Regions from separate parts of the Exiguobacterium sp. s102 genome, predicted to be linked through region 1. Evidence: riboswitches for the same ligand, from Rfam matches in the RefSeq annotation. Region 1 holds a riboswitch; the other holds the start of a gene.
What was found. A riboswitch is a leader RNA that binds a small molecule or an ion and turns the genes downstream of it on or off. The one in region 1 is predicted to bind S-adenosylmethionine.

Region 1 (4,213 bases):
CGTATACGGGATGCCGTGCTGTTCACATAGCGTGATCAGATAATCCCGTGCATAAACGTGATCCGCCTGCTTAGCCAGTTCAAAATCTGTTACGGAGTCGCCGATCGCGATGATCGTGTCACCGTTCTGCTTCAGCTTCCGGGCGATCGAGGTTTTGCAACAGCCGCATTGATTTGTACAGGCCGCGTCGCAGGCATGCGGCCATTCGATTCGAACCGTCTCCTGGCTGAAGTCACTGCCGTTGCAATAAATCGCTTCGTCCGTCAGTACATCCGCAAGAATCGGCTGGACAAAAAAGTCGATCCCGCCGCTGACGATGGAAAAATCAATCTCGTTTGATTTGGCAAAAGCGAGTAAGGTGTCGAAGCCGGGACGAATGACCGCCCGTGTCATCAAGAAATCAATGTAGTCCTGTTTTTGACTGGACGGAAGCAGCTGAAACATCTGTCCGACGCCGGACTGAATCGAGAGCGACCGGTCGAGCACACCTTGTTTTAACGGTTCAAATTTTTCCGGCGGAGCGAACTCCTGCATCAAGGCGATGATATTATCGTGCTCCGTTACTGTTCCGTCAAAGTCACATAAAATCCGGATCGTCATTTCGTGATCCCCCAAGCATCGAGAGCGACACGTAATTCCTCGTGCCGGTGGGCGGCACTTGTCAGTGATTCGCCGGCCAGTGCTGCGCCCAGTGCCTGGCGGAAAGCGATGACTCCGGCCGCAGCACCTTGCGGATGACCGTGGACACCGCCTCCGGCATTGATGACGGAATCGACGCCGAAATCACGAACAAGCTGGGCGACGAGACCCGGGTGGATTCCGGCGGACGGGACCGGGAGAATTGTTTTGGTCTCACCGATTCGGGTCGCTTCGACGGCAATCCCGCGGGCCAAGTCTTTGGCGAGGGCGACATTCCCATACGGCGACGGGAACAGTGTCAAGTCGGCACCGGCAATCCGCGGCAACGTTCCGAGCAGGACCGGGGCGGCAATCCCGTACTCGGGACTGGCGATCAAGGCACCGCTCAACGCCGGATGATTAAAGATCGGGACCGGGATTTCCGGATCGGCTGCCAGTTCCCGCAAGACATCAAGCCCGTATGTAAACGTGTTGAGCAGGAGGGCTGTCGCTCCGGCTTCGACCAGTCGTTTCGCCTGCTCTTTCAAGCGGAAGACCGGACCACTCAATGTAATCGCATAAAGGGCCCGTTTACCGGTCCGTTCATAGTGTGCATCGAGGACTTCCCGTCCAATCCGCGCCCGGTCGAGTGCCGGTGTCAGCGGATTGTCGTATAAGATTTCGTCATCCTTGACGAGATCAATCCCGCCGGCGAGCTGGGCTTCCAGTTGTTCCCGTAAAAAAACGAGATCCCGTCCGATGACGCCTTTGAAGATGCTCATCAACAGGGGGCGATCATGGACTTGGATCAATTGGCGGACGCCCTCGATGCCGAATTTAGCACCGGGGAAATCCGGTGTGAATGAAGCGGGAAGCTGAAGATCCGTCAGTTTGATTTGACCGTCGAGTGACAGCTTGCCGAAGACGGTCGTCAAAATCGCCGAAAAGTCTCGTGAGACGTTGTGTTCCGGATAACGGATCGTGACATACCCTTTTCCGTCGTGTTCTTCCGTATGGACGACTTGTCCTTTAAAGGATTCAAGCTGTTGTTGTTCCAAGTGATTCAAATCGGTCCATGAGCCGACCGTCAGACCGAGGGCGATTTGCTCTGCCCGTTTTGGTAACTGATCGGTCACGCCGAGTTGGTAAGTTGCGGTAATGTACGCCATGATCGTCGTCTCTCCCTTGTTAAAAAATACAAAAATGGTCCCTCGTCAATGACAAGAGACCATGAAAAATTGCGCGTGGACTCTTATCTGTCAGCGTGTTAGCTGCAAGAATTAGCACCGTGCCAACTGGTCGGTTGCTGCGACATCATAGGGCTCGTCCCTCCGTCTGCTCTTGATAAGAATTGGATGAAATTGTGAAATCTAATTGCAATTTTTACATGAGATGGACGTGATGTCAAATAATTTTTTGAAAATTTATTTTTTTTGAAATCCGCTTCTATAGATGGCGGTCTTTTAAATGGTTTTTCACTAAAAATTGGAATTGACAGATGATTTAAGACGGGCGTAATATTCGAATCAACATCGAACACAACAACCACATATGACTCTTATCGTGAGTTGGCAGAGGGAATTGGCCCGAAGACGCCGCAGCAACCGACCATCCGGCACGGTGCTACATCCAACAGACATTCGTCTGAGAGATAAGAGGACGGATGATACCCCGCGCCTCTTTTCTATGACGAAAAGCGGCGTTTTTTGTGTAGAAATGAAGGGGGAAGCAAGATGGCATATCAAGCATTTACAGAACAGGACGCCATTAAACGTGTCCGGGAACTCGGACTCATCGGACAGGAAGAAGCGACGGCAGAAGAAATCGGCGACGGGAACTTGAACTTAGTCTTTCGGATTCAGGCAGGGAAAGAACGTTTGATCTTGAAGCAGGCATTACCTTATGCAAAAGTCGTCGGGGAAAGCTGGCCCTTGTCACTCGAGCGGGCCTGGATCGAACAGTTGGCACTGAAGGAATTCGCAAAATACGCGACGCCATTCGTTCCACGGGTCTTTCATGCGAGTCATGAAGAAGCGTATACAGTGATGGAGGACTTGTCGCACCTGCAAATCGTTCGGACGGGATTGCTCGCAGGCGAAACGTATCCGCTCCTTGCAGAACATGTCGGTTCTTACTTGGCACGGACGTTATTTTTCACGTCAGATTTTGCGCTCGGTCCGGTCGGAAAAAAACAGGTCGCACGTGACTATTACAACCCGGATTTATGCGACATTACGGAAAAGTTAATCTTTACGGATCCGTTTTACGACGCGGAAACAAACAACATCGAGAGCGGCTTGGAAACAGACGTACAGCAGCTCTGGCAGGACGAAAAACTGAAGCGGGAAGTCGCGAAGCTCGAAACGTTGTTCATCACGAAAGGGGAGGCCTTATTACACGGAGATTTACATACAGGAAGCATTTTTGCTTCGGCGGGCGAAACGAAAATCATCGATCCGGAGTTCGCTTTTTACGGACCGTTCGGGTTTGATGTCGGTCAGTTCATTGCCCACCTCTGCTTTGCGGCGTATCCGAACTATGCTGAGTTGCGGGAGAAGCGGGTGAAGGATATCGATACGTTCTGGCTGACGTTTGCTTCGACGTTCACGGCACTGTGGGAACGGGAAGCCGTCGAACCTTTCCGGACGGTACCCGGGCTTGTCGATGATGTCCTCAGTACAATTCTCCAAGACGCGCTCGGTTTCGCCGGTTGTGAACTGATCCGGCGGACGATTGGTTTGGCACCGGTCGCTGATTTGGAACAAATTCCGGATGCTGCGACGCGCCTTGAACGGAAACGTCATGCGTTACGCCTCGGGACGGCATTGATTAAACGGCGCGGCGAATGTAAGACGTTTACCGATCTCCGGAATTTTGACGTGACGGAGGAATTGAGCCGATGAGCGAGTTTATCCGTAGTGTCATCTATGAGCGGGCGTGCTTAAAGATCCTTGATCAGACCCGTCTCCCGCAAGAAGAACGGTACGAAGTCATTCATGATTTGGCGCAAGCGGTTGAGGCGATTAAACAACTTCGTGTCCGGGGGGCGCCGGCAATCAGTCTGTTCGGTGGATTCGTCCTCGTGCAGGAAGCGTTCCGGACGACGGGATCGCTTGACGAGGTCAAACAAAAACTGTTGACGGTATCGGCGGAGTTACTGGCGACCCGGCCGACCGCCGTCAATTTGCGGAACGTACTCGATGCGCTCAATCAGCTTATCCTTTCGAGCACAACGCTCGAGGAACTGCCGAAACGTCTGGAACAAAAAGTAATTGCCCTTTATGAAGCCGATGCCAAGACGTCACGGCAAATCGGTGTGCATGCGTTGGAGCTGTTTCAAGCGGGAGACCGGGTGTTGACGATTTGTAACGCCGGATCGATTGCGACAGCGGCGTACGGGACGGCACTGGCCCCGTTTTATCTTGCGAAGGAACAAGGCATCCCGTTATCCGTCTATGCGTCGGAAACCCGGCCTTTGTTGCAGGGGGCGCGCTTGACGACATGGGAGCTGCAACGGGCAGGGATTGACGTCACCTTGATCACGGACAATATGGTCGCACATACGATCAAGGAAAAGCAGATCACCGCCATCATC
Region 2 (4,213 bases), on a different contig from region 1:
TCAGAAATGCGAAACTTCGGTCCGATTCGATGAAGCAACGGCATTCCGAGTTTCAGACCAAGCAGGTAGCTGATCGTCATCCCGATACAGCTTCCGGCGTAAGCGGCGAGAATCGTTCCGATTAAGGGTAAATTACCTTGATGCATCCAAAAACCGGACATGATCAATAACGTTTCATCCGGAACAGGAAGCCCGATGATCCCCCCGGCTAGAAGGATCGCAAGTCCGAATGAACCATATTGATGAAGCACTTCATGTAATATGTGATGGATCGGGAACACCTTCCTTCATAAATTCTTCTTCTATAGTGTACAGGAAATGAGGACTGGTTAAAACGACAAGGTGGGGAATCATGGGAATGAACGGATGGATTTTTGATTTCGAGAAGTCAACTCTTTTCCTTATATTCGATTCGGGCTATACTCGTTAAAGTGACTAATTTTAGAGGACGGTGTCTGCAATGATGCATGTAATAAATCAGTATGGTTGGATTGAAGTGATTTGCGGAAGTATGTTCTCTGGTAAGTCGGAAGAATTGATTCGACGCGTTCGCCGGGCTCAGTACGGGAAGTTGCCGGTCCAAGTGTTTAAACCGGCAATCGACGACCGTTATCATGAAGAACATGTCGTCTCGCACGTCGGCAACTCTGTCATCGCGGTACCGATGGCGACGAGCCGTGATGTGTACGCGGCAGTCGCACAAGAGACACAAGTGGTCGCGATTGACGAAGTTCAGTTCTTTGATGATGAAATCGTCGATGTCATCGAGGCCCTCGCGCAGGACGGAAAACGTGTCATCTGTGCCGGACTCGATCAAGACTTCCGGGCGGAACCATTCGGTAAGATGCCGGAACTTCTCGCACGGGCAGAGTTCGTCACGAAACTGCAGGCGATCTGCCTGTCGTGCGGTGACCCGGCATCGCGGACGCAACGTTTAATCGACGGTCGACCTGCCAACTACAATGATCCAATCATTTTAGTCGGCGCGTCAGAGTCGTATGAGCCGCGTTGCCGCCACTGCCATGAAGTGCCGGGGAAATCGCAAGCCCTGCAACAATGGAAGAAACAGCAACAGAACTGATGAAGTAAACGAAGGACTGATTCATCAGTCAGGACCACATCAATCAAATGGCCGATACTCCCATCGTTTCAAGGGGGCATCGGCCATTTTTTTGCGCATTCATATTGTTCTGGACGGCTTAGTCGATGCTTGAAACACGCATCGAAACAGTCTTCATCCCTTGCTTTTGCGCAGGAAAGACATCAACCGGTGTGGGTCAAACGACTATATTGGTGCACAAAGTGTGTTGCCTCGCGGACAATCGTTTCTTGATCGTAATCGAGGGTCGCGACATGATAGGAGTCAAGCAGGCAATAGCTCCGTTTGTCCGTCGAACCGATGACTTGATAAAGGTAATCCGAACTTTCAGGCGGGACGACATGGTCTTCGGCAGAATATAAAATAAGTGTTGGAATCTCGATGGCTGGTAAGAGTGGACGTGTCTGGTCAATCAAGGTCAAAAGTTCCGATGCGCAGACGACAGGGACCTGGTCATAGATGATTTCAAACGCTTCACGTTTAATGTCTGGGGTACTTTCTTTTAAGTAGCGTGGACAGTCTTCAAAAGATAATGCTTCATAGGCAGGAATCGCTAACGCTGCATTGATCGTAATCAATCCGTCAGCAGGTAATCCTTCCGCGACGAGTGCAAGGGCAAGTGTCGCACCCATCGATTGTCCGGCGATGAAAATGGACGAACAATGATTGGTTAAGACGTCGAACCCTTGGCGGAGGCTTTGTTTCCAATCTTCAGCAGTCGACGCTTCGAAATCACGGATGCTCGTCCCGTGTCCGTCGAGACGCGGGGCATACACGGTAAACCCTTGGGCGGCAAACTGCTCTCCGACAGTACGGACGCTTTGAGGGGTTGCGTTAAAACCGTGAGACAGTAAAATACCGATTGGACCTCGTTCAATCAAAAAAGCTTCTGCGCCAAACAGGACGGGTGATGATGAATTCATAAAGGGTTCCTCCTTCTATTAAAAAACTCGTAGTGCTTTAGGCGCACTACGAGATTCTCGTAAGTATCATCCAAAGCATCGGCTTTGCTGGTCGGAGCACCTTGCATGTTGCAGGTTGCCGTGGGTTCGTAGAGCCAGATCTCTCGCCCACTCTTGATATATCGTATAGGAATTGTCGGAATAATCATTGTGAAGAGGATAGCATTGATTGAAATACGTTGTCAAGACGTCAAAAAGAAGTCGAAATTGATAAACTGGGTAATTTGGTTTAATTTTGAAAATATGGTTGACTTGAGAAAGGAATCCCCGTAGTGTAAGCATTAGATTCACGACATAAGAACGACTTGAAACATCACACATATGAACTTCATACCGTAGCACTTATCGAGAGAGGTGGAGGGACTGGCCCTACGAAACCTCGGCAACAGACTTCTTACGTCGTACTGTGCCAATTCCGTCAGACGTTTGTCTGAAAGATGAGCGGAGCGGATTCTGCCTTAGTGCAGATGGAAGGATCCTTTTCTTTTAAGAGAAGGGTCCTTTTTTTGATGTTTTCCTAAAAAAAGAGAATGAAATACAATTCATTTTGTATTTTAGAATGACCTGTGCTAGTCTTGAGCTGTATAACTCAATAACCAGTTCTTCGGGGTAGGGTGAAAATCCCAACCGGCGGTGATGCGATTGATAAATCGATGAGCCCGCGACCTGCAGTGTACGCACTGTGGCTGACTTGGTGAGACTCCAGGGCCGACGGTAAAGTCCGGATGGGAGAAGGACGAAACAATGCGCTTGCTGCCATTTTCTGAAAAAATGTTTTCAGGGAAAGGTCTGTTTCTGTATGTGTAAAAACAGAAACGCGAGACGCTTATTTCGTCAATCCTTCAATCACGACGCCCCTTTTACAGGAGGCGTCTTTTTTATTGAAAGGAGCGGAAAAAATGGAAACATTCATGAGTTATGCGATGCAACTAGCACACATGTTAAACGGTCAAACGAGCCCGAATCCGAGTGTCGGCTGCGTCATCGTCAAACAGGGGCGGATTGTTGGTTTTGGGGCCCACCGTTATGCGGGAGGACCCCATGCCGAAGTCGAAGCGCTCCTCATGGCAGGTGAAGCAGCACGCGGAGCCGATCTCTACGTGACACTCGAACCGTGCAATCATCACGGCAAAACACCGCCGTGTACGGAAGCGATTCTAAAAGCCGGCATTGCGCGCGTCTTTGTCGCGACAAAGGACCGCCACGCGCTCGTCGCAGGAAGCGGTATCACACGTCTCCGTCAGGCGGGGATTGACGTCGAAGTCGGTCTACTAAAAGACGAGGCAGTGGCACTGTATGAACCATTTTGGACGGCGATTGAACGAAAACGTCCGCATGTCACAGTGAAAGTCGCCCAAACGATGAACGGGACGATTGCGACGGGTGAACAACGCTTTATCACTTCGGAAGCGGCACGTGCTGACGGACGGCAGTTACGCGGGATACACGACGCGATTCTCGTCGGAAGCGACACGGTGATCATCGATGACCCGGCACTGACGTTGCGCAGTTCGACCGGCATCGAACCGGTCCGTGTCATTGTCGATCGCCGCGGGCGCCTGACTGAAACATTCCAAGTCTTAAACGATGGCTTGAATCCGACGTACTGGCTGACGGAACAGCCACGTACGATAGAGCGCGAGAACGTGACGGTTTTCGTCGGGGCGTATGCGACACCGGACCAAATCCTCGAACTTTTATATGAACAAGGTATTCGCAGTCTGTTGATTGAAGGCGGTCCCACGATTCAATCCGCATTTTTAGAAGCGGATCTCGTGGATACGATCGAACTCTATCAGGCACCGTCCCTCTTCAGTAGGACCAAGTCTCTGACGACGGAACAGGACATCGAAGACCGTTTTGATTTAGTGAAAATGAACCAAATCGGACAAGACGTCCATCTCCAGTATGTACGAAAGGAGAGGATGACATGTTTACCGGATTGATTGAAGAACTTGGCACAATAAAACGGAAAGTCCCCCGTCCGAACGGGCTGGCGCTCGAAATTGAAGCGACAGCAGTGCTTGACGGAACAAAGATTGGCGACAGCATTGCCGTTGATGGGATTTGTTTGACGGTGACGGCGATGACGAAGAGCGGATTCACGGCCGATGCCGTCCATGAGACGATCCGAGCGACGTCGCTGCAGACG

Region 2: another riboswitch for S-adenosylmethionine. It lies ahead of KNQ02_RS13905 (alpha/beta hydrolase); the one in region 1 lies ahead of mtnK (S-methyl-5-thioribose kinase).

Annotation. Positions count from the first base shown of each region.
Region 1 covers NZ_JACSML010000005.1:132,461-136,673, forward strand. The annotation lists gene KNQ02_RS12810 (2-hydroxy-3-keto-5-methylthiopentenyl-1-phosphate phosphatase) at 1-600, opposite strand, end outside; gene KNQ02_RS12815 (2,3-diketo-5-methylthiopentyl-1-phosphate enolase) at 597-1,787, opposite strand; SAM riboswitch class I at 1,868-1,969, opposite strand; SAM riboswitch class I at 2,174-2,276, shown strand; gene mtnK (S-methyl-5-thioribose kinase) at 2,352-3,521, shown strand; gene mtnA (S-methyl-5-thioribose-1-phosphate isomerase) at 3,518-4,213, shown strand, end outside.
Region 2 covers NZ_JACSML010000007.1:61,563-65,775, reverse strand. The annotation lists gene KNQ02_RS13915 (DedA family protein) at 1-281, opposite strand, end outside; gene KNQ02_RS13910 (thymidine kinase) at 464-1,081, shown strand; gene KNQ02_RS13905 (alpha/beta hydrolase) at 1,264-2,022, opposite strand; SAM riboswitch class I at 2,083-2,185, opposite strand; SAM riboswitch class I at 2,401-2,505, shown strand; FMN riboswitch at 2,658-2,802, shown strand; gene ribD (bifunctional diaminohydroxyphosphoribosylaminopyrimidine deaminase/5-amino-6-(5-phosphoribosylamino)uracil reductase RibD) at 2,961-4,007, shown strand; gene ribE (riboflavin synthase) at 3,992-4,213, shown strand, end outside.